2 regions of the Microbacterium sp. BLY genome follow, and region 2 is predicted to be linked to the other one. Evidence: predicted binding sites of a transcription regulator. Region 2 holds the regulator's gene; the other holds the start of a gene.
The links. The regulator LexA, encoded in region 2, represses DNA repair genes until DNA is damaged. The targets are predictions, from matches to a motif close to TCGAACANNTGTTCGA.
Positions count from the first base shown of each region.

Region 1: the regulator LexA is predicted to act here: its motif matches at 1,167-1,182, upstream of KAF39_RS15070 (HNH endonuclease signature motif containing protein).

Region 1 covers NZ_JAGKSR010000002.1:120,835-124,331, forward strand. Annotated here, with positions in the region: gene KAF39_RS15070 (HNH endonuclease signature motif containing protein) at 1-1,137, opposite strand, end outside; gene KAF39_RS15075 (alpha/beta fold hydrolase) at 1,240-1,995, shown strand; gene KAF39_RS15080 (ABC-F family ATP-binding cassette domain-containing protein) at 2,038-3,497, shown strand, end outside.
Region 2 covers NZ_JAGKSR010000002.1:231,808-235,304, forward strand. Annotated here, with positions in the region: gene metE (5-methyltetrahydropteroyltriglutamate--homocysteine S-methyltransferase) at 1-1,630, shown strand, start outside; gene lexA (transcriptional repressor LexA) at 1,688-2,374, opposite strand; gene KAF39_RS15650 (LysM peptidoglycan-binding domain-containing protein) at 2,660-3,028, shown strand; gene KAF39_RS15655 (histidinol-phosphate transaminase) at 3,101-3,497, shown strand, end outside.

The DNA of each region.
Region 1 (3,497 bases), 110 kb from region 2:
GCTGATCGGGTGGGTGAGCACGCGGTCCCAGCCGCTCGCCGCTCCGGCGAGTCGGCGGGCCGTGGCCGGGTCGATGGGGACCACTCCGTCGAGTTCCGCGGGAAGCACCGGAGTCTCGGCCGACCCGCCGATCCGGTCGTCGTGCATGAGGCTGAGCACCGGCACCGTGACCTCGATCCGAGCCCGAAGCTCCGAGAGAAGCCCCGCTTCCGAATCGTGCCCCGCCGGAGCTCCCGTGAGGACGAGGTCAGCGAGCAGATCCGCGCGAAGCTGATCGATCGTCCTCTCATCGGAGGCGGAACCGGAAGCGGAAGCGGAGGCGGAGGCGGAACCGGAATCGGAGGCAGAACCGGAGCCGGAACCGGAACCGGAACCGGCGGCGGAGGCGGAACAAGAGCCAGACGCGCCGGCGTCAGCGTCCGCGGCGGTCGAGAGGGCGGCGCCACCCTCGGCGAGGGCCTGGCGCGCCGCGTGCCGCCGTGCCCGCGCGTTCTCCTCACGAACGGCATGCGCCATCTGCGAGAGCCGGTCGTACATGCCGTGCACGAGGGCAGCCGGTCCGCGGGCTCCGAGCTCGGCCATCCCGTCGTCGAGATCGGTCACCCAGATCCGCCGCAGCTCCCTGGCATCGCGGTGACGTTCGACGAGCGTGCGCTCCTGGAACCGGTCGGCCAGTCGCCGCACCTGGCGACGCACCCGGTTCGGCGACTCGACCGCGGCCACTTCGATCGCTTCGTCCGCGAAGCGGGCACGATCGTCGGGGTCTGTGAGGTGCGCCCCCGCCTCGACGATCACGCGCGCGTGTGCCCCGCTGATCCGCCCGGCGCCCTGCGCCTGCCACACCGCGGGAAACCGCTCGACCAGCCAGGAGGCATCGGACATCTTGCGCTCGATGGTGCGGTCGCTCACGCGTTGCGCGGCGCCGATCTCGGCCGCGACCGTGCGGATCGCCATGTCGCCGCCGTCCGGGTGCCGGGCCTGCCGCGCGATGTCGACCGCGAGGCGCCCCGCCATCGCGAGCAGCCCGTCCCGCGCGGCCTGCATGCTGCTCAGGGTCTTCTCCGCCGCCTCCAGTCCGGCCACCAGATCGGCGAGGATCGCGATCTGGGAGTCTGTGGCATCGAGCAGTGCGGGCATGACCTCAGTCCATCACCCACCACCGACATTCGAACGAAGATTCGAAGGAGTCTGGCCGAAAGTCTGATCACGAAAAGGTAACGAACGTGATTGACTGGCCCGGTGCTCCTGAACGTCATCGAAGCCGGGGAGGGCGACCGTGTCGCCGTGCTGCTGCACGGGATGATGGGGTCTGCCGAGAGTTGGCACCGCGTGGTCCCGCTGCTCGTGGAGCGGGGCTTCCGCGTGCTCGCCCTCGACCTGCCCGGCCACGGTCTCTCACCGCGTGATCCGGACCTCACGATCGAGTCGGCGGCGGATGCCGTCGTCGAGACCCTCGCGCAGCACCGGAGCCGCGCGGACGTGCACGCGGCGGACGGCCGCGCCCCGCTCGCCGTGGCCGTCGGCCACTCCTTCGGTGCCACGGTCCTGGCCGCCGCCGCACCTCGACTCGACCCGGCTCTCGCGGTCTACGTCGACGCGCCCCTGGCCCTCCAGGGCGGCCAGGAACGCGCCGCTCTCGTCGCGCGGTACGAACACGACCGCCGCACGCGGATGTCGCCCGCCGAACTGCGCCGGCTCCGTCCCTTCTATTCGGTGGACGACGCCGCGGTCGAGGCGCGCGCCGCCGCGCGGTTCGACCCCGCGACGGCCGCATCCGTCTCCTGCGGGGCGGACGGGCAGTGGTCCGCGGCACCCGGCTCCATCGTCGTCCGCGCGGAGCCCAGCGCCTGGGTCACCGACGAGGACGCGCGACGGTTCGAGCACGGCGGGGTGACGGTGCGCAGCATCCCCGGCGCCGCGCACACCGTGTGGCACAGCCACTTCGAGGTCTTCACCGCGGCGCTTCCGGAGATCTTCGCCCCATCGCTCGTCTGACCGGGAGACCGCGCGACGTGGCGCGACTACCCTGGAGAGGACATGGCACATCTTCTCGGGGCCGAAGCCCTGCACCTCGAATACCCGACCCGCGTCGTCTTCGACGCCGTGACCCTCGGCATCGAGGAGGGTGACCGCATCGGCATCGTCGGCCGCAACGGCGACGGCAAGTCGAGCCTGCTCGCCATGCTCGCCGGCCGGAAGGAGCCCGATTCCGGACGTGTGACGGTCCGGGGCGGCACCCGCATCGGGGTGCTCGACCAGGCCGACACGCTCCCCGACGACATCACCGTCGGTGCCGCGGTCGTCGGCGATCTCCCCGAGCACGAGTGGGCCGGCGATGCCCGCGTCCGCGACGTCATCGAGGGGCTGCTAACCGATCTGCCGTGGGACGCGGAGGTCGGCTCCCTTTCCGGCGGTCAGCGGCGTCGGGTGTCGCTCGCGAAGCTGCTGACCGGCGACTGGGACGTCATCGCGCTCGACGAGCCGACCAACCACCTCGACGTCGAGGCGATCACCTGGCTCGCCGGGCACCTCAAGAAGCGCTGGCCCGCGAACGCCGGCGCCCTCCTCGTCGTGACCCACGACCGGTGGTTCCTCGACGAGATCTGCACCGAGACGTGGGAGGTGCACGACCGCATCGTCGAGCCCTTCGAGGGCGGCTACGCGGCTTACATCCTGCAGCGGGTGGAGCGCGACCGGATGGCGGCGGCGACCGAGGCGAAGCGACAGAACCTCGCCCGCAAGGAGCTCGCCTGGCTGCGTCGCGGTGCTCCCGCCCGCACGAGCAAGCCGAAGTTCCGCATCGACGCGGCCAACGAACTCATCGCCGACGTGCCCGAGATCCGCGACAAGGTCTCCCTGCAGTCGCTCGCTGTCTCGCGGCTGGGCAAGGACGTCGTCGACCTCCTCGATGTCGGGGTGACGTACCCTTCGACAGGCTCAGGGACCCAGGCTTCGACAGGCTCAGGGACCCAGGCTTCGACGGGCTCAGGGGCCCAGCCGGGCAAGACGGTGCTGAAGGACGTCGAGTGGCGCATCGCGCCGGGGGAGCGCACCGGCATCCTCGGCGTGAACGGCGCGGGGAAGTCGACTCTCCTCGGCCTCATCTCGGGCACCGTCGAGCCGACGGAGGGGCGGATCAAGCGAGGGAAGACCGTGCAGGTGCGCACGCTCACCCAGCGCCTGGACGAACTCCTGCCGCACTGGAACGACCCGGTGCGCGTGGTCATCTCCGGTCTGCGCACGTCGTACACGCTCGGTGCGGGATCGAAGGCGCAGGACCTCACGCCCGGCCAGCTCCTGGAGCGGCTCGGATTCTCGTCCGCCCAGCTCTCCACCCCGGTGAAGGATCTGTCCGGTGGGCAGCAGCGGCGGCTGCAACTCCTGCTCGTCCTGCTCGACCAGCCGAACGTGCTCATCCTCGACGAGCCGACGAACGACATGGACACCGACATGCTCGCCGCGATCGAGGATCTCCTCGACTCCTGGTCGGGCACGCT
Region 2 (3,497 bases):
CTCGACCACGCAGCTGGCGTCCGCCGCAGAGCACGCACTCGCGGCCCTGGGCGGCGCCGCCGATCGGCCCGCGCTCCTCATCGCGGCGCCGTACGCGAGCCTCGGCGACACCTTCGCCACCGTGGCCGCCGCTCCCGTCGAGGCGATCGCCGTGGACCTCGTGCGTGGCGTCGTCCCGGACGCCGTGCCCGGGCTGGAGGGCAAGACCCTCGTCGGCGGTGTGGTCGACGGGCACAACATCTGGCGGGGCGACCTCGCTGCGGCGTTCGCCTCCCTGGAGGCGCTCCGCGCTCTGGGCGCGCCGGTGTCGGCCGCGACGTCCACCTCGCTGCTGCACGTGCCGCACGACGTCGAGGACGAGACCGCCCTGGACCCGCGCCTCGTGTCGTGGCTCGCGTTCGCGGATCAGAAGGTGCAGCAGGTCGTCGTCCTCGCCCGCGGTCTGGCCGAGGGGCGCGCGGCGATCGCCGCCGAGCTCGATGCCGCGACCGCCGCGCTGCAGGACCGCCTGTCGGCACCCGGCGTCCGCGACGGCGCCGTCCGGTCCCGCTCCCTCACCGACGCCGACTTCGCCCGCGCACCGTACCCGGAGCGGGAGGAGGCGCAGCAGGCGCTCGGCCTTCCCGCGCTGCCGCTGACGACGATCGGCTCGTTCCCGCAGACCGGTGACATCCGGCGGGCCAGGGCCCAGTTCCTGCGCGGCGAGGTGCCCCAGGACGACTACGAGGAGTTCCTGCGCCGCGAGGTCGCCGCGGTCGTGTCGCTGCAGGAGGACCTTGGGCTCGACGTGCTCGTGCACGGCGAGCCGGAGCGGAACGACATGGTGCAGTACTTCGCGGAGCATCTCGACGGGTTCGCGGTCACCGAGCACGGCTGGGTGCAGTCGTACGGCTCCCGGGCCACCCGTCCCTCCATCCTGTGGGGAGACGTCTCCCGGCCGGCGCCCATCACGGTGGCCTGGTCGGCGTACGCCCAGTCGCTCACCGCGAAGCACATGAAGGGCATGCTCACGGGCCCGGTCACGATCCTCGCGTGGTCGTTCGTCCGCGACGACCAGCCTCTCGGCGAGACCGCCAACCAGGTGGCGCTCGCGCTGCGTGAGGAGATCGCCGACCTCGAGGCGGCGGGCATCCAGGTCATCCAGGTCGACGAGCCGGCGCTGCGCGAGCTGCTGCCGCTCAAGCAGGCCGATCAGCCCGCGTACCTCGACTGGTCGGTCGCCTCGTTCCGCCTGGCCACGGGCGGCGCGGCCGCGGCGACGCAGGTGCACACGCACCTCTGTTACTCGGAGTTCGGCGTCGTCATCGACGCGATCCGGGCGCTGGATGCGGACGTCACCTCGATCGAGGCCGCGCGCAGCCGCATGGAGGTCGTCGCGGACATCGCCGAGGTCGGCTTCGATCACGGCATCGGCCCGGGCGTGTACGACATCCACTCGCCGCGCGTGCCGACGGTCGAGGAGGTCGAGTCGCTGCTGCGCCGCGCGGTCGACGAGATCCCGCTCCGTCAGCTCTGGGTGAACCCCGACTGCGGTCTGAAGACCCGCGGTTACGCGGAGACCACGGCCTCGCTCCGGAACATCGTCGAGGCGACCCACCGGGTCCGCGCGGACGTCGCCGTCACGGCCTGACGTCCCCTGTACGACGAAGGCCCTCCCGGTGATCCGGGAGGGCCTTCGTCGTACGTGTCAGACCGCTCGGAGGACGGCGACGACCTTGCCGAGCACCACGGCCTCGTCGCCCAGGATCGGTTCGAACGCGGAGTTCCGGGGGAGCAGCCAGGTGTGTCCGTCGCGGCGGCGGAGCACCTTCACCGTGGCCTCGCCGTCGAGCATGGCGGCGACGATCTCGCCGTTCTCCGCGGTGTTCTGCGACCGGACCACGACCCAGTCCCCGTCGCAGATGGCGGCGTCGATCATCGATTCGCCGGAGACCTTGAGCATGAAGAGATCGCCCTTGCCCACGAGCTGCCGGGGAAGGGGGAAGATCTCCTCGACCTGCTGATCGGCGGTGATCGGCACACCGGCGGCGATGCGGCCGACGAGGGGGACCAGGGCGGCGTCGCCGACGGGGGTCGCGACGTCGGCGGGATTCTCGGCTCCGGTGCCGGGGAGGTCGATGAGGACCTCCATCGCCCGGGTCTTGCCGGGATCGCGGCGGAGGTAGCCGCTGAGCTCGAGCTGCCCGAGCTGGTGCGTGACGCTGGACAGCGACTTCAGCCCGACGGCGTCGCCGATCTCGCGCATGCTCGGCGGGTAGCCGTTCTGCGCGATCGAGGTCTGGATGACCTCCAGGATCGCCATCTGCTTCGGGCTGAGGCTCTTGCGACGGCGGGTGCGCGGCGCCTCGGATTCGAGGGCTGAGGTGTCGCTCATGGTGCTCCTTCAGTGCGTGATCCGACGTGCCGCTTCGAATGTCGGTGGCCCGTGGTGGGGTGTCCTTATCGAAACCGTATCCGAGAAGAGCGCCGATCTGGAAGATCTGTTCGAGCGTGTCGGTCGATTCCCCGATCCGGCTTTCGAAGACAGCTTGACAGATGTTCGAAATCGAAGATATCTTCGGAACGTAGCTTCGCATCCACGCCTCCCGGCCGAGACGCGGATGCGAAAGCTACGCCAACCTCCCCGGGCCGACGGCACCGGGACAGCTAAGGAGCAGACATGAGCAGCATCAGCCTCAGCACCGCGACCGCCCTTCCGGCATCGGCCCGTCCGGCCACCCGGCTGCGGATCACGGCGCGAGGCCGCCGCACCCTGCTCGCTCTCGCCTCGATCCCGCTCGCCGCCGGTATCGCGTTCGCGGCCATCAGCGGTGGCAGCGCCATCGCGTCGGGCGCCGATGCGCCGGCCGCTGCCGTCGAGACGGTGACGGTCATGCCCGGCGACACCCTGTGGTCCATCGCGAGTGCGATCGCCCCCGAGGCCGATCCGCGCGATGTCATCGGTGAGATCAGCCGGATGAACCTGCTCCGTGGCGGCGAGCTGCAGGTCGGCCAGGAGCTCGCGCTCCCGGCTCGCTACACCGACTGACGTCGGGAGGCCCTCGGTGCCCGCGGTTCTTCCGTCGTCACGATGACCTCGATGCCGCGTGCGGCTCTTAACATGGGAAGGGTGACCTTCTCCCTCAATGATCTCCCGCTCCGCGACGATCTGCGCGGACTCACGCCGTACGGGGCCCCGCAGGCGCCCCTTCCGGTCGCGCTGAACGTCAACGAGAACACGCATCCGGTTCCGGACGCGGTCGCCAGCGACATCCTGGACGACATCGCGGTGGCGATCCGGGACGTGAACCGCTACCCGGACCGCGAGTTCACGACGCTGCGGGAGGCTTTCGCCGGCTATCTCGGCCACGGTCTGACGGCGGAGCAGATCTGGGCCGGCAACGGCTCCAACGAGGTGCTGCAGCACATCTTCCAGGCCTTCGGCGGCCCGGGCCGCACGGCGTTCGGGTTCAGCCCGACCTATTCGATGTACCCGCTCATCGCCAAGGGCACGGGAG